Regions from separate parts of the Marinobacter sp. B-12 genome, predicted to be linked through region 1. Evidence: predicted binding sites of a transcription regulator. Region 1 holds the regulator's gene; the other holds the start of a gene.
The links. Region 1 encodes sigma-54, which starts transcription at its own class of promoters, with help from an activator protein. Its sites were predicted from a motif close to ANTGGCATNNANNTTGCTNT; they were not measured.

Region 1 (8,774 bases):
TGGCGAACCTGCACGTTGCTGTATTTGCCCGAGAAATAGCGGCCGAGCTGATCGCAGATATAAACCGAGCGATGCTGGCCACCGGTGCAGCCGATGGATATGGTCATATAGCTGCGGTTGCTGTCTGCAAACGATGGTAGCCAGTTTTCCAGGAATTGGGTCAGGTCTTCGACCATCTTGCGGCTCAACGGCTCCTTTTCCAGGAAATCGATGACCGGCTGATCGGTGCCCACGAACTGCCGAAGGCTGGTGTCCCAGTAGGGATTGGGCAGGCAGCGCACATCGAACACATAGTCCGAATCCAGTGGCACGCCGTGCTTGAACCCGAACGACTGGAATAGCAGCGCCAGTTCCTGATGGCGCCTTCCCGCGACCCGTTGCTTCACCATATCCCGGAGCTCGTACATGGACAGTCCCGTGGTGTCGATGTAAAGATCGGCCAGCTTTGACAGGGGCTCCAGAAGTTTTTTTTCGTTGCCAATGGCCTCCCGAAGGGAGGTTTTGTCATCACTCAGTGGGTGCTTCCGGCGCGTGGCATGGAAGCGCTGCAACAGAGACTGTTCATCGGCGTCGAGATAGATGATCTCGATGGTTACGCCGGTATCCTGAAGGCTGCGGTAGATATCCTCGAAGTTGCTCAGCTCCCCGGAGAGGTTGCGGGCGTCGATGCTGACAGCCATCTTTCCCAGCCGGCCAGGAGAGTTCTGGTTGGTGGCCTCCTGTGTCAGAGGGAACAACAGGCCGATAGGCAGGTTGTCGATGCAGTAATAGCCCAGGTCTTCCAGAACGTGTAACGCGGTACTTTTCCCGGAACCCGATCGACCACTGACGATGATTAGTTTCATAGCCCGTTCACCTCGGATGTGGAATTGTTCAGCTTGTCTCGGCTGTCATCCGGCGATAGAGAGAGTCTGCGTCGGTGCACTGACGCAGCTGGTCGCAGAATGCGCGCTCGTTGAACTTTTCGGCAAGTTGACTCAAAAGCTCAAGATGCTCGCTGGTGGCTTCCTTGGGGACAATCAAGGTGAAGACGAGGTCCACCGGCTGGTTGTCGATGGCGTCGAACGCAACGCCTTCGTCCAGCGTCAGCAAGACGCCGACCACGTGATCCAACCCTTCCAGTCGACAGTGGGGGATCGCGATGCCCTGTCCGATACCGGTGCTCCCCAGCCGCTCCCGCGCGACCAGGTTGGTGAATATCTGGGTGTCGCTGAGCAGAGAGTCGTGCTTCTGGATCTGCTCGGCAATGGTTTCCATAACCCGCTTTTTGCTGGAGGCAGGCACCCTGCAAAGGGTCAGCTCCGGCGCGAGAATGTTCTCGATAGTCAAGGATGTGTCGGTCATGAATCGACTGCAGTTCCGTAAAAAAAGGCTGCGGCACGTGTTGCCTGGTTAGCCAGTGCCGCAGCTCGATTAACTGTCATGCAGGGGGCTTCGTCCTAGCGGGCGCCGTTCCCATGCATCCGGTCTACGTTCTTTTCCTTGTGCTTCAGGATCTGCCTGTCCAGCTTATCTACCAATCCATCAATGGCAGCGTACATATCGCTGTTTTCGGCCTTTGCGTGAATCTCACCACCTATCACGTGAAGCGTAGCTTCCGCCATCTGGCGCACTTTTTCCACCTCAAGGGTAACCTGGCAATTGCTGATGTGGTCGAAGTGCCGCTCAAGCTTTTCAAATTTGCCTGATACGTAATCTTTCAGTGCGGGAGTCAGTTCTACGTGATGGCCTGAAATATTGAGTTGCATAGGCTTCTCCTGTTTTCAGCTTACCGGCACCCGTCAGGATGCCGGCTGTGTGCCACAGCGTTATGCTGCAGGCGGTATACTTTCAGGAAAGGGCTCTCCCCGTGAGGCCGGGAGCAGACGCTTTCTACACCAGTCGCTTTCGCTCGTTGGATGGAGGAATGTGCATTGCCTCGCGATACTTGGCCACGGTTCGGCGAGCCACTTTGATACCCTGGTCTCCTAGCATGGCTGCAATTTTGCTATCGCTCAATGGCTTTTTCGGAGTTTCCGTTGCAATCAGCTTTTTGATCATTGCGCGGATTGCTGTGGATGAGCACTCTCCACCCTCGTCGGTACTGACATGGCTTGAGAAAAAATACTTAAGCTCAAATATGCCCCGCGGTGTGTGCATGTATTTTTGGGTGGTGACCCGCGAAATGGTCGACTCATGCATTTCCACCGCCTGGGCAATATCAGAAAGAATCAATGGTTTCATGGCTTCCTCGCCATGATCCAGGAACCCCTGCTGGTGCTCGACAATACGTGTGGCCACCTTGAGCAGGGTTTCGTTACGGCTTTGCAGGCTCTTGATGAACCACTTTGCCTCCTGCAACTGGTCCCGCAGGTAGGTGTTGTCGGCACTGCTGTCCGCCCGCTTTATAAGAGAAGCATAGCTTGCATTCACACGAATGCGTGGTGCAATTTCAGGATTCAGTTCCACGCGCCAGCGCTCATTGTGTTTGCGCACGATCACATCGGGAATGACGTAGTCCGGCTCGGCCTGGTCCAGAGTGTCGCCAGGGCGCGGATTCAGTCCGGTAATAAGGGCCAGCACATCCCGTAGCTGTTCTTCCTTCAGGCGGCTGCGACGTAACAGTTGGGCGTAATCACGGTTACCCAGCAGGTTTATGTAGTGGGTAATCACCAGTCGGGCCTGAGCCAGCCAGGGCGTCTCCGGGGGCAGTTGGTTCAGTTGGATCAGCAGACATTCCTGCAGATCGCGGGCGAACACACCCGGTGGGTCGAAGTGCTGCAGACGGTGAAGAACGGCTTGCACTTCGTCCAGTTCCAGCGGGTCTTCATCGGATTCGTCCACCATACCTGAGTGAATTTCCTCAAGCGGGGACGTCAGGTAGCCGTGGTTATCAACCGCATCCATCAGCGCGTGGGCAATGGCCTGATCCCGCTCGCTCATGGGCGTCAGGTTCAACTGCCATTCCAGGTGGTCCTGAAGCGTTTCAGTGGGGGAATTGCGGGTTTCGAAGTCGTTGTCGTTTTCGTCGTCGTTACGGGCTGCTGAAGCTGGAGCGGACTGATAAATGTCATCCCAGGCGGTGTCGACGGGAAGGTCGTCAGGAATGGTGTCGGGGCTGTCTGTTTCTGATGACCAGTCAGGTCCGTTTTCGGATTCGTCCCAATCCGTTGCGGTGTCGGAGGTAGTGTTGGATTCCTCGGTTGACGCTGTTTCAGAGGACTCGTTGTCACTGTCCGTGGATTCCGGATTCTGATTATCGTCGTCTTCCGAGGTTTCCAGCATCGGGTTGGATTCCAACGCCTGCTGGATTTCCTGCTGGAGGTCCAGGGTGGAGAGCTGCAGAAGCCTGATAGCCTGTTGCAGCTGGGGCGTCATGGTCAGGCTTTGGCCCAGCTTTAACTGTAATGAGGCTTTCATAACCATGGTTCAGGATCCGTCACTCGGTCTCTCTCTTCCGTCACTCAGGCTCTCTCTTTATGTCACTCGGGCGCGCTCTGGAGCCGGGGTTGCACAAAAACTCTTTGTATGCTGGCTACTTGCCGCACCAAGCAAGTTCTTTGCCGAGTGTACTACAGGCGAAACTCGTTGCCCAGATACACTTCCTTGACCTGCTGGTTGGCCAGTATATCGTCCGAGTTGCCAGAGGCAATAATGTGGCCGCCACTGACAATGTAGGCATTCTCGCAGATATCGAGGGTTTCCCGCACATTGTGGTCGGTGATCAGTACGCCGATGCCCTTGTCCCGCAGGTGCCGGATGATCTGCTTGATGTCGCTCACTGAGATGGGATCGACCCCAGCGAAGGGCTCGTCCAGCAGGATGAATGCCGGCTCCATCGCCAGTGCGCGGGCAATTTCCACCCGTCGTCGCTCGCCCCCTGACAGGGCCATGCCGACGCTATCGCGGATGTGGGTGATGTGAAACTCTTCAAGCAATTCCTCCAGCTTGGTCTCCCGGTCAGTGCGCTTGAGTTCGCGACGGGTTTCCAGGATGGCCAGTATGTTGTCGCGCACGGTGAGCTTGCGGAACACCGATGCTTCCTGGGGCAGGTACCCGATTCCCTTCCGGGCGCGGCCGTGCATGGGCAGGGGCGTTATGTCCTGATTGTCGATGGTGATGCGACCGTTGTCGGAGGGAACCAGACCAACAATCATGTAGAAACACGTCGTTTTGCCGGCGCCATTGGGTCCAAGCAGGCCGACTATCTCGCCGCTGCGAATTTCCAGGGAAACGTCGATGACGACCTTCTTCTGCTTGTAGCTTTTTGCCAGGTTACTGGCCCTGAGAACTGCCATCGGTATCCTGTTCGCCGGAGTTGTTGTCTGGATTGTTGTCGGGATTGCCGCGTGGCTGTATCACCATCTCGACCCGACCGCTGCCATCGCCCTGATCGGCGGAGCCTTCCGCCGTCACAACACGTTCGGCGCTATCATAGTGAATGATATTGCCGCGGAACAGGTTGCCACCCTGTTCGATGACGGCTTCGTGTTTAAAAGTGACCCGATTGTCCGAGGCGGACCAGGTGATCGTCAGGGCGCGCGCGTCGGTTTCGCCCTGGCCTTCCATGGCGGGCTGGCGGTAGCGTGCCGGGGTACCGGTGGCTTCAATGCGACTGACGCCATTTCCGTCCCGGTGGAGTACAACCTTGTCCGCCATGAGGTTGGCATCGCCCTGACTCATTTCAACGGAACCGGTATAGGTTGCAATGCCCTGGCCTTCGTCGAGCCGCGCGTTGTCGGCGTTGACCGTGATGGGTTGATCGGACTCCAGGTCAAAGGCCGCGGCGTATGGCATGCCAGCGGTGAGTGTCAGTGCCAGAACAATCGCTGAGAGCAACGGGCGCGAAGCAACCGATTGGTGTCCCTTGCGGTGAGGATGGGGCATGAATTTACTTGCCAGGCTCATAGCGTCCTTCCACTTGAGAGTCGAGTTCGAGGATTCGGTCATCAATCCAGGCCTTCATGCCGGTTGCGCGGGTCAGGCTGAACGAGTCGGTCAGTTCCACCGGGGCGTCTGTGTACACAGTACGCTCTGCGTTATCCAGTGTCAGCGTCGACGTGGTTAATGTCAGTGGGCGCCCCCCCTCGGCTTGCTGGGACACCCGGACATCCCCGGTCAGGTGGACCAGGTCGTCAGCTTCCATGAATTGGCCTTTGTTGGCCTGGACTTGCCAGGGTGCGTTGCCGGGTTCGCCGTAGAGCGTCGCATTCGGCGATTCCATGATGGTCTCGTTGCGGGCCTCGAATTGCTCAATACGCGGGCTTTCGAACTGTGCGGTAAGCTGCCCGGTCTCATCGAAAGACAGGTAGCGACCATTGACCACGAAACCGTCCGGCTCCGATTTTCCTCTCAGCGCGGCGGCGTCCACAGGCTCTGATGACTCGTCACTTTGCCAGAGCAGGAAAAACAGCGCCACTATCGTGACAGCCAGTCCCAGGGTTCGTACCCAGGATCTTGCATAGAGGGCTTCGGCGGCCATTCAGTCCTGCTCCAGATAGGGTTGCAGGCTGGCATTGAGCTGCCCGCAGGCGCAGAGCAGCAGTTCACAGGCTTCACGGACTGCGCCGCTACCCCCCGCGACCGACGTGCAAAAATCCGCGTGCTGGCGCACCAGCCAGTAGCCGTTGGGTACTGTTATACCCAGCCCGGCGTAACGGATCGCGGGCAGGTCCGGCAGGTCGTCGCCCATGTAGGCAATCTGGTGTGGCGCGATCTCCAGCTGTGCAGCCAGTTCCCGCAGGGCGACTTTCTTGTCTTCGCGGCCTTGCATCAGGTGCGGGATGCCGAGGTCATTCATGCGTTTTTCTGTCAGTGGCGATCGCCGTCCGGTAATGACAGCAACGTTGATGCCAGCAGCCATGACCTGTTTGATGCCCAGGCCGTCAAGAATGTTGAACCCTTTCATCTCATCGCCTGAAGCGCTGAACAGCAGAGTGCCGTCGGTCATGATGCCGTCCACATCCAGGGCCAGCAGGCGAATGGCAGCGGCTTTTTCGATCAGCTCCGCTGGCCATTGAGGGCGCAGAGTGTCGGCCATCAGATCACTCCCGCCCGCAACAGGTCGTGCATGTTGATAGCGCCGGTCAGTTTGCCGTCGCGATTGATGACGGGCAGGGCGTTGATCTTCAGCTCTTCCATCATGTTCAGTGCCTCGGCGGCCAGTTGGTCATCGTGGATCACACGCCCGTTGCGGGTCATGACCTCGGCAATCGGCGTGTTGTGAATGTCCACTGAACGGTCCAGGGTGCGGCGCAGGTCACCGTCCGTGAACACGCCGACCAGGTCGCCCCCGGCATTGATGACCGTCGTCATACCCAGGCCCTTGCGGGAAATCTCCAGCAGCGCGCCACTGAGGGTGGTACCTTCCTGCACGCGGGGGATACGGTCCCCGGTGTGCATAATATCGGTGACACGCAGTAGTAACCTGCGGCCCAGGCTGCCGCCGGGGTGTGAAAGCGCAAAGTCTTCGGTGCTGAATCCACGGGCTTCAAGCAGCGCCACGGCCAGGGCATCGCCCATCACCAGAGTGGCAGTGGTGCTTGAGGTGGGGGCCAGTCCAAGGGGACAGGCTTCCTGGGCAACGCTGATGTCCAGGTTGGCAACGGCCTCCCGTGCCAGGATGGAGTTCCCGTTGCCGGTCATGCTGATCAGCGGAGCTCCCATACGCTTGATTAACGGCAAAATAGTCAACACTTCGCTGGTGTTACCGCTGTTGGAGATGCCCAGCACCACGTCCTGGCTGGTGATCATACCCAGGTCACCGTGACTGGCTTCGCCGGGGTGTACGAAGAACGATGGCGTACCAGTGCTGGCGAGGGTGGCGGCGATTTTGTTACCGATATGGCCGGATTTTCCCATGCCGGTCACGACAACACGCCCCTTACACGCCATGATAGCTTCGCAGGCGCGAACGAAATGGTCATCAATCCGGTCGGTCAGGGCGTGGATGGCTTCACGCTCGATCTCGATGGCTCGCAGGGCGGATTCTCTGAAGGTCTGGCTGGTCTCGGTGTTCATCTGGCTTCCGGGTTCGAAATGTTGATGCTTTTCATCGTGGCAAAAGTATATCACTTCAATAGCTGTGACTGCCCTTCCTGACAAGACGTTCAGTAAAAACTGATCATTGACATCAGTTCATTTTGTGAAGGATGGATTGAGGTTCACGGCAGGTTGACATAATGTAGCGCACTCATTAAAGGCTGGGAATGCGGGCTCCCCGACACCCGGGCGGTTTTGGAAGCAGGTATGGACACATCCCCCTACATTGAATTGAGAGACGTGGTTTTCACTCGCGGAAATCGCCGTATCTTTGATGGCGTCAGCCTGGACATTCCCCGCGGCAAGATTACCGCCATCATGGGGCCGAGTGGCACCGGCAAGACCACATTGTTGCGGCTGATCGGCGGCCAGCTGAAACCGGACTCCGGCAGCATATCCGTAGCAGGGGAAAACGTTCCTGAGCTCAAACGCAAGGCACTTTACCGTTTGCGGGAAAAGATGGGGATGCTGTTCCAGAGTGGAGCGTTGTTTACGGATCTCAGTGTCTTTGAAAACGTGGCGTTCCCGCTCAGGGTTCATACCACCTTGCCGGAGGACATGATTCGCGACATCGTTCTGATGAAGCTCGAAGCTGTGGGGCTTCGCGGAGCCCGGGATCTGATGCCGGCAGAACTGTCAGGTGGTATGACCCGACGTGTGGCGCTGGCCCGCAGCATCGCGCTGGACCCGGAGCTGATCATGTACGACGAGCCCTTTACCGGCCAGGACCCGATTGCCATGGGTGTGCTGGTAAAACTGATCCGGGATCTCAACAGTTCCATGGGCCTGACCAGTGTGCTGGTGTCCCATGATGTGCCGGAGTCCCTGAGTATCTGCCACTACGCCTGTATCGTCGCGGATGGTCGTATCATAGGCGACGGCACACCTGAGGAGTTGAGGGTGCATCCATCGGAGCAGGTTCAGCAGTTCCTGCGTGGTCATCCGGATGGCCCGGTGCCGTTCCACTATCCGGCTGCCGATGCGGCTCAGGACTGGAGTATGGCCGGGAGGGGGGATTGATGGACAGGCTGGCAGCTTTCGGCCGATTGGGATTGAGCGTGATTGCATCGCTCGGCCGCTCCGGGCGTTTTCTTGCCGGTGCCCTGGGGGGCGTCCCGCGGCCCTCGGTCGGTTTTCCGCTGCTGCTGAAGCAGCTGTACTCCGTCGGCGTTCTGTCCCTGGCCATCATCGTGGTGTCCGGCCTGTTTATCGGGATGGTTCTGGGGTTGCAGGGGTACACCATCCTCAGCGACTACGGCTCTGAAGCTGCGATCGGTCAGATGATTGCCCTGACCCTGGTGCGGGAGTTGGGCCCCGTGGTGACCGCGCTGTTGTTTGCCGGCCGTGCGGGTTCCGCACTGACGGCGGAAATCGGGTTGATGAAAACCACCGAACAGCTTTCGAGTATGGAAATGATGGGCGTTGATCCGCTGCGCCGGGTGATTGCCCCTCGTTTATGGGCGGGCTTTATCTCTGTGCCCGTGCTGGCTGCGGTGTTCTCGGTGGTTGGTATATGGGGTGGCATGCTTGTGGGCGTTGAATGGCTGGGCGTTTTTGAAGGGTCGTTCTGGGGCAATATGCAGTCTTCCGTAAGCTTCACCTCCGATGTCCTTAATGGTGTCGTAAAGAGCATTGTGTTCGGGTTCGTCTGCACCTGGATTGCGGTCTATCAGGGGTATGACTGTGTGCCCACCTCGGCCGGTATCAGTGCCGCAACGACCAAAACCGTGGTGTATTCGTCGCTGGCCGTACTC
Region 2 (8,774 bases), on a different contig from region 1:
AAGACGTCTTTGACGCCATGCACATGAACCAGTGCAATCCGTTCAGTATCGCCGGCTTCGAGGCAGGGTATCGCCATGGTGGCCCGTGGCTGGACGAACTCATGATCTACCTGCAAGGCAATCGTGACAGGGTGATGGATTATATCCGCCAACATCTGCCGGCTATCCGGGTAACAGAGCCGGAGGGCACTTATTTATTGTGGCTGGACTGCCGGGCATTGGGCATGGGAGACGCGGAACTGAAACGGTTCTTTGTTCAGGAAGCGGGTATTGGCATGAACCCGGGCATCACCTTCGGTGAGCCCGGTAGCGGGTTCATGCGCATGAATATTGGTTGTCCGCGTCGGGTTCTGGAAACGGCCCTGGAGCAGATCCGGCAGGCGCTGAATAAATAACCGGATCAGTTGGCGTCTTTAGCGTCGTTGTTGCAGGGATCGTCCACCGGCTGCCAGTGAGGCGGCTGACTCATGCCTGGCATCTGGCCGTTGCTGGGGCGGATGGCGCGGTAAGTCTGCCCTTCGTGCACGGCCATCTGGCCCACGGTGTAGCTGCCGCCAAAGCTCCATCGCCTGGTTTCTTCGCAGGTCTGTCGGTGCTCGTTGGGCGCTTTTACGGGCGATTGGCCGGAATCGGTCGGTGCCTGCGGCTGACGGTTCACCCTACCTTCCGATTTGCTCTCAGGGACGTTGCTGTCAGCACGACTGACGTCGCAATCCGGCGCTGACGCCCGTCTTTTCCATTCGAAATCCGCACCCGGTGTTTTACCCTCGTGGAGTTCGCGGGATTGGTACCAGTCGCCCTGGTAAAACACCGTCTGTCCCGGCGGGTAATAACGGCTCGGCATCCAGGTATTTTCCTCGGGGTCGCAGGGAGCGGCAAACGTTGTGGTGCTGAAAGCCGATAATATCAGTGCGCCGGCCCATTTGAACGGCCTTGTCATGCCATTGACCATGAATGTCTGCCTTGTCGATATTTGTTGTTGGGTGCTCAACGGTATTTGCGGCGAAGTTCGGTGGTTCGAGTTGCCAGGAACAGTCCGGCCAGAATCAGGAGACCACCAATGATATGGAACAGGCCCAGGCGTTCTCCGAGGAAAATGCCCGCCATCACCGACGCAAAAACCGGAGTGAGGTACATGAAGATGGCCGCTTTTGCAGGACCGATCCGAAGCACCCCATGATTCCAGAACGCGTAAGCCAGAATACCGGGGAAAATCGCAAAATACATCATGGGCAGGGCGGTAGATGCGTTCAGCTCGAATCCACCCGAGAAGAACAGCAGGTCCACCAGGAAAAACGGCAAGATCACCATGGTACCGCAGGCGATCTGGACAGTCAGGAAGGTCAGTGGTGGCAATGGCACCGCCTGGCGGCGAAGCAGTACTGAGAACAGGCCCCAACTGGATACCGCCAGTACCATGATCAGATCACCGGGTTGTGCCCGCAAACCGGTCAGTACCGAGAGGTCCCCCCTTGCCACAACCGCCAGGATACCCAGTACCGCCAGCGCGATTCCGAGAGCCTGTATGGGGCGTGTGCGATCGCCAAGCAGTACCCAGGCCAATAGCGCCACCATGATAGGGATGGTGGCGTTGATCAGCGCGATATTGGTGGCCGTGGTGGTCACCGCGGCAAAATAAAGCAGCGAGTTAAAGGCGGCCACGCTAAAGGTAGACAGTGCCAGTATCGACAGCCGATGTTGGCGAATGACCTGGCGCTGACGCCACACCCCCGGTAGCCCGAAGGGCAGGAGTATTGTCAGGGCGATCACCCAGCGCCAGAAGGACATGGACAGTGGAGGAATCTCGCCAACCACGCTTTTGGCCACCACGGCATTGCCGGCCCAGAACAGCGGGGTCAGGACCAGGCCGGTGTAGGCCAGCCATAATGGTTTAGATGTTTCTGAAGACACGCCAGCTCCCGTCTGAATGAAGGCTCCCGGATGGTGTCAGGATACAGTGAAGTGATGCCGAAGTCGTGGCGGGTATGTCGATATTTCTTACATGATAGCCTTGCTTTTGTGCCATTCAACATATTTTATATTGTTGTTATATATAAATAAAAATAACAAAGGCCTAATTTATGCTTTTACTAACTTGGCAGTAAGCCAAAATGGACATTTAGCTAATATCTATTGGAGCACCTATGCGACACCTCAGACTTACCATTGCATTACTGGTTTCATTGTGCCTGCCAGCACTCGCAAATGCAGCGTTGATTTCGGCCAGCTATCAGGTAAACCTGAACGATTCGGATCCGGGGCTGGTTGTTGATTCTGCAGACCTTGAGGCTAACCCATTTACCTTTGATTTGAACGAGGGGGATAGCGTGACTTTCAACCTGTTCAAGATCTGGACGCCTGAAGGTGCTGTGAATGACGATGATCTTGCGCCGCAGCCTATTTCGGTTGATTTCAACTTTACGTCGCCGGAGACCATGAGTGGTTCTGTAGGTGGTAGTACTTCGGGTGATACTGCACCTGACCCGCTTTTTGGAATTGATGGTTTTTTCCAGGGAGGTATTCTTAGCTGGGGTTCGCCTTTACAACTCGTCTTCGGGGCGCTTGGCGACGGTCTTCTGGAAGTCAGCCTTTCTGACACCGAATTTAACGAGGGGACGTTCTGGGGATTAGGCAATCACGGTGCGAAGGTGCAAGCTGAGATTAAGCTGGTCAAGGAAGCCAGTGAAGTGCCCGAGCCAAGCACCCTGGCCCTGCTGGGCATCGGTCTTTTTGGCATGGGAATGCGTGCACGCCTTTGTTCAGCCTGATTGGTTGCGATTCGTAGTATCCAGACCGTCGAACAACGGAACGGGGCCAGAGCATTCTCTGGCCCCGTTTATTATTCTCCGGGAACTTCCGCCTCCGTACCAACGTGGTAGGCGGCAAAGCCGGCCATGACCACCTGATCTACCGCCATGCCGATAATCCGGCCGTTGCTACTGGCGCGAATGGGGTGTTGTGCGTTGGTGATGGGGTCTGACACATAGCCCAGGATTTCCCCCTCAGTTACCTTGGCGCCCAGTTTGGTCTCGCTGAACAGGATGCCCCCGTGTTCGGCCCGTATCCACTCGGAATCGTAGTAAACCGGCTCCGGGTCTCCCCAGACGAACATCCTTGAAATCATGCCTTCCTTGTCCATCAGGCTGGTGAGGCTGTTCACCCCGGCCTTGATCTGGTGCTCCTGGATTCGAAGTGATTCGCCCGCCTCCATGGTGACGGACCGGATGCCGGCTTCGACGGCGGCGTGTCGAAGCATGCCGGTGGTACCCGTACTGTGTACCACCGCCATGCGATCGAATCCCCGGGTGAGTTCTGCTACATCCGGGTTATTCATGTCCGCACGCAGTTGAGGCAGGTTGGTGCGCTTGAGAGAACCGGTATGGATATCCACCAACATGTCGCAATGACGGATCACATTCTCGAACAGCGAGTGGGCAATCCGGTCCGCCAGGCTGCCATCGGTGCTGCCAGGGAAGTGACGATTGAGGTCACGACGGTCGGGCAGGTAACGGCTGCCCTGCTGGAAACCCGGCAGGTTGACGATCGGGATGCCGATCACCCGGCCCGAGAGTTTGTTCGGTTCCAGGTCGTACATTGTGCGGCGGATGATTTCGATGCCGTTGAGTTCATCACCGTGAACGGCACCGGTTAGACACAGGTTTGGGCCGGGTTTGGACCCGTTGACCACCAGAACCGGGGTTGGTTGCGAAAGGCCGGCAATCTGGATGGCCGGTGACCAGGCCAGACGGGTTGAGGTTCCTGGCAGAACCTCAGAGCCCAGCATTTTCAGGCTGGTGGCCTTTTGGGGTTCCGTCACCTTGGCAGCCTCTTCCACGCCGCTTTCATCGGTTGCGGTTGCGGCGTCGGCTTCCTGGGCAGTGGGTTTGCTCTGGTCAGCCGTTTCCTTGGGCTCCGAAGGTTCCGACTCCGCGGGTTCGGCGGGCTTTGGAGGCGGCGCCACCTCCTTTAAATCAACATTGGGTGCCACTTCTTCCACGGCCGGTTCGGCGGTGGAATCCGGTGTTTTATCCTGTGAGGCTGACTTCTCATTGGATCTCTGCGCGGTGTCCGCTTTACCGTTACCGGCTTTCGGTTCAGACGAGCGCAAGGGTTCCGAATGCTCGACATCCTCAACGCTTTCGTCTTCGGCAAGTTCAGCGACGAGCACCTCTGTGTTGTCGGAGTTATCGGACTTATTTGCGTAGACGGCAGGTATGGAGACAAGGCTACCAGTCAGGGTAAATATCAAGCCAGCGCGAAACAGATGTGTCAGCCAGCGATACAGCATAATTCCTCTCGGGTCTTCAGCCAGTTTGGGGCCCGTTGTCCGGTCTATGAAAGCGGTACAAGGATAGAGATCCCATTGTTTCATGAATACGGCTGTGACAAAGGTTTAATGCCATTTTCATGAAGTCTTTGTGTCTTTCCGCAAAATGACCTATTCAAGTAGGTTACAGGGTGTGGATTGCCGTTCTGTACCCGTTATACATTTGATGGAGAATAAACTGTATGGATCTTTTGCGAGTTCTGGTTGCGATTTTGTTACCGCCGTTGGGCGTCTTTTTACAGGTGGGGATTGGCAAGCACTTCTGGATCAACATCCTGTTGACGATTCTCGGTTATATTCCGGGCATCGTGCACGCTGTCTGGATAATCGCGAAGAAATAGGCTGGCCATCAGATGTGCGGTGTAGTGTGCCAGATTTCGCTTTTTCGCCGCGCCCGGCCATCCGCTTCCAGTTTTAGCAGGTGAGCCAGGGCCGACCGGGCCGCAACACCATGGATGGCGGTGGGAACATCGTCGTAGGCCTTTGCGGTCAGATCCTTCAGGCTGGCAGGCGCCAATTGTTTCAGAGCCCTGACTACCTTGTGTTCGCGGGCCAGACGGTGGGTGATGAGGTAGTCGATCATTGCCTCGGGACGCGCCATCAGGAAACCGTGGGCAGGGGCTATATAACGCACGGATTCCGCCAGCAGGTCGTACAACGACTCCAGGTAGGCCTTCATGTCACCGTCTGGCGGATTGATGACCACGGTGGAGCCCTGCATGATGTGGTCGCCTGAGAATAGCAGTTCCTGCTCCAGGAGCAGATAACAAAGATGGTTGGAGGCATGTCCGGGGGTGTGCAGAGCTTTTAACGTGCCGGCTTCTGTAGTAATCAGGTCCCCGTCGATCGGTTCCTCGTCCGGCGCAAACGTCTGATCCTGAGCAGGCCCAGCGGGCGCGGGCTGGCCGTAAACCCGGCACCCGGTTCTGGCTTTCAACGCTGCCGTAGCGGGAGAGTGGTCCTGGTGGGTGTGGGTCACCACAATCTGATCAATCGCCCCTCCCGTGATTTCCAGAATCCGCTCAATGTGCGTTGTGTCGGCCGGCCCTGGATCCAGCACCGTAAAGCGTTTGTGGCCGAGCACGTAGGTATTGGTGCCCGGGCCGGTCATCATCCCGGGGTTCGGCGCCGTCAGCCTCACCACACCTGCCGCCACCTCTACAGGCTCACCGGGAACGATGTCTGCGTGCGTTGTTCCTTCCCCTTCCGGGTCCAGTTTGACGGCCTCGTCATAGGCCGGCGCTCCCGGTTCCAGCATTTTGACTTTGCCTTTCTTTACGGCGGGCCAGGGTTGGTTGGGATAGGGCTCTGGTGGGTTGGCGTGAACATAACGCATCAGCGCCTCGGTGGTATCGAAATCCGCCAGTATCCGCAGCGTCCCAATGGTTGGTAATCCAAGCAGGCGACGACCACTGCGGTGATCTTCCAGGGCTTCCGCCGGGCTCAGCCAGACGTGGTCAATGGTTTCCACACCGTCATGGCTTGCCCGTTGGCCTTCCGGTGCCACCGTGATGAAAAAGCGGGTGTCGAAGCGCCGGGGCGGTCCTGGCGGTGTCACCCAGTGCCCGAGGTACGCCAAACGGTCCAGGGGAATGGTGAGGTTATGGCGACGACAAAGCTCCGCCAGTGTCAACTCGCCTTTGAACAGCGCGTCGCGATCACCGTGAACCGGGTGATCCTGTGTCAGCTCCGCCCCGTCCTGGTCCAGCGCGAGAAGAACCCCCGCTTCCTCAAAACACTCCCGAACCGCAGCCAACATGAAATCCGCACCGCCCTCGTCCATGGTCATTGTCTGGCTGATTTCGGTATCAGCCCTCCCGATAACGTGAGCTCGCCCGCTATTCTCCTGATCGTCGACGGCACCTCCGGGAAACACAAAATAGCCGGGCATGAACACCGCGTCCCACGTTCGTTGCAGTAGCAATATCTTCGGGCCTTCATCGGTGTCTTTGGTCAGGACCAGTGTGGCAGCAGGGCGAATATCCATAGAGTGTCCGTATCTTGTTGTTCAGACTTTTGGTGCTGGAAAGAGGTTGGGAGGCTACTGTCAAAACACGCTCAAGCACATCCATGTGGCGCTTGGGCTCCGCCATCCATGGCTCCGCACAGTTTTGACAGTAGCCTCCCAACCTCTTTCATCGGGCAACGGCGAAGGCTGCCTGTAATAGTCCAAGATAACGAATGTTCGGTCGGCTGTCTCGGGGTGTAGGCATGGTTACAACCAAGTATCATTGGGTTCACAGAAAATTCCCTCACACAGGAACTCCGACTTGGCCCGTATCAAGCTTTCTTTCCCGGATGATGCTTTCTATTTTGAAACCAACATGCCGGTTCGGATCACCGATATCAATGGTGCCAACCACCTGGGTAACGATGCCCTGATCTCCATGCTGTCCGAAGCCAGGGCCCAGTTCCTGGTGAACTATGGTGTCGAGGAAGCCGACAACAACGGCGTGGGTATCATCGTCACCGACCTGGCAACCATGTACCAATCGGAATCGTTCTTTCCGGAAATGCTCCGGTTCGAAGTTGGATTGATGGATTTCAACAAATACGGCGGGGATTTTGTGTTCCGGGTAACGAAAGCCGAGAGCGGTCAGCCCGTGGCACTGGCAAAGTACGGCTTCGTGTTCTTCAATTACCAGCGCAAATCGGTTGTGCCCATGCCGGAGAGTTTCCGCGCACGCTTCGGCGATTAGTGCTTAGTCCTGGTGTGCCAGCTTTCGGATGCCTTGTCGGTAGAACAGGTAGGCCATAGCTCCCGCCATCAGGTTGCCAACCAGCGCGCCGCTCATCAGGCCGTTGATGCCGCTGAGCTGGGCGCCGAGCCAAAGTAGCGGTAAAAAGCACAGGAACAATCGCAGGACCGACACCAGCAGTGCCCGCATGGCCAGCCCCAGCGCATTGCACACCGACACCATCAGCATGCAGATACCCAGGCCGGTATAACTCAGCGGCACCCGAACCAGATAACTGCCCAGCACATCGCTGACGGCGCGATCACTGGTGAAAAGCTCTGAGACCAATCCCGAGGCGAGGAGCCAGATTAATCCAATAGCCAGCTGCCACACCACCACAAAACGGACCGCCAGGCGCACGAGAACGCGAATCCGTGCAAGCTCACCGGCGCCAAGCATGCGGCCAATCATGGGCGGCATCGACATGGTCAGTGCCAGCACCACCACAATGGAGAAGAACTCCAGGCGAGTGCCCAGGCCCCAGGCAGCGACGGCGGCGGAGCCAAAGCCCGCCACCATGGCGGTGGCGAACATGGCCGAGGCTGGCGGCATCAGCTGGCTGACCATGGCCGGAGCCATGATGCCATTCAGTTGTTTCAGTGCCTGGCCGAGGGCCAGTTGCGAAAGGTCGAAGCGTATCCAACCAGAGCGCAGCAGTTTGGGGTAGATAAACAGGCAACCGATACCGAAGGCGGTCACTGTTGCCAGCGCAGCACCCTGCAGGCCCCAGCCAAAGACGAAGATATACAGCGGGTCCAGGGCAATGTTCGCCAGGCTGGTGGCGACCATCATGTAGCCAGGGAGTTTGGTATCGCCATGGGAGCGGCACACGCTGTAACCAAAGTAGAGCATGGCGCCGGTCCAGGCGGAGAGCAGCCAGGGTATCCAGTAACTGCGGATCAGCGGCAGCAGGCTCTGTTCGGCACCCAGCCCAGCCATAATCTGGGTTTGCAGCAGCCATAGGGCAATACACAGGATAATCACCAGAGTGGCGCCCACGGTGACGACGAGACCGCCCAGGCGTTCAGCGCGGAGTTGGTCGCCGGCGCCGAGGGTTCTGGAAATGATGGCGGTGGTGGCGATGCCAAGGCCCACCTGCAGGCCGATGATGAGCTGCTGCATGGGCAGTGTGAAGCCAAGTGCCGCCAGCGGGTCGCGGCCGAGCTGGCCAATGAAGGCGCTGTCGACGAGTTGGAAGGTCATCAGTGACAGTACGCCGAAGAGCATGGGCCAGGTCATGGTGAACAACTGGCGCGGCAGGCTGGCGTGTGGGGTGGCGTTCGTCACGTTGGTGGCTTCTGTTCCAGGTGTTTTGCTTGGTGGGCGATTTTAGCAGTTATCGGTTTGTGAGTGGGTGCAAAGGCCGGGGCGCCTTCCCCAGACACGCCGTGAACCCATCCATGGGGGCTCGGCATTGCCATCCCTGGCAATGCACGGTCTGGGGAAGGCGCCCCGGCCTTCGCACATCGATTACGGAGTTACCTTCAGTAAGTCGGAGTGCTGCAAATCAGAGCGCCGAAAGAGCGGCTTCGTAATTCGGTTCTTCCTTGATTTCACCCACCAACTCACTGTGCAGAACCTTGTTGTTCTCATCCAGAACCACCACCGCTCGGGAAGTCAGGCCAGCAAGTGGCCCGTCCTGAATGGCAACACCGTAATCCTCCTGGAAGCTGTAGTTTCGGAAGCTGGAAAGGGTAGTGACATTTTCC

Region 2: the regulator sigma-54 is predicted to act here: its motif matches at 2,069-2,088, upstream of AC13D2_RS20170 (PEP-CTERM sorting domain-containing protein).

The regions. Positions count from the first base shown of each region.
Region 1 is NZ_JBSXOB010000057.1:115,460-124,233, forward strand. Features, by position in the region: gene rapZ (RNase adapter RapZ) at 1-845, opposite strand, end outside; gene ptsN (PTS IIA-like nitrogen regulatory protein PtsN) at 874-1,344, opposite strand; gene hpf (ribosome hibernation promoting factor) at 1,440-1,748, opposite strand; gene AC13D2_RS12110 (RNA polymerase factor sigma-54) at 1,873-3,399, opposite strand; gene lptB (LPS export ABC transporter ATP-binding protein) at 3,552-4,277, opposite strand; gene lptA (lipopolysaccharide transport periplasmic protein LptA) at 4,255-4,776, opposite strand; gene lptC (LPS export ABC transporter periplasmic protein LptC) at 4,871-5,461, opposite strand; gene AC13D2_RS12130 (KdsC family phosphatase) at 5,462-6,019, opposite strand; gene AC13D2_RS12135 (KpsF/GutQ family sugar-phosphate isomerase) at 6,019-6,999, opposite strand; gene AC13D2_RS12140 (ATP-binding cassette domain-containing protein) at 7,228-8,040, shown strand; gene mlaE (lipid asymmetry maintenance ABC transporter permease subunit MlaE) at 8,040-8,774, shown strand, end outside.
Region 2 is NZ_JBSXOB010000064.1:294,853-303,626, forward strand. Features, by position in the region: gene AC13D2_RS20155 (MalY/PatB family protein) at 1-395, shown strand, start outside; gene AC13D2_RS20160 (carbohydrate-binding protein) at 401-940, opposite strand; gene AC13D2_RS20165 (DMT family transporter) at 988-1,911, opposite strand; gene AC13D2_RS20170 (PEP-CTERM sorting domain-containing protein) at 2,145-2,768, shown strand; gene AC13D2_RS20175 (succinylglutamate desuccinylase/aspartoacylase domain-containing protein) at 2,840-4,288, opposite strand; gene AC13D2_RS20180 (YqaE/Pmp3 family membrane protein) at 4,510-4,668, shown strand; gene AC13D2_RS20185 (MBL fold metallo-hydrolase) at 4,677-6,314, opposite strand; gene AC13D2_RS20190 (thioesterase family protein) at 6,598-7,026, shown strand; gene AC13D2_RS20195 (MATE family efflux transporter) at 7,030-8,304, opposite strand; gene tpx (thiol peroxidase) at 8,573-8,774, opposite strand, start outside.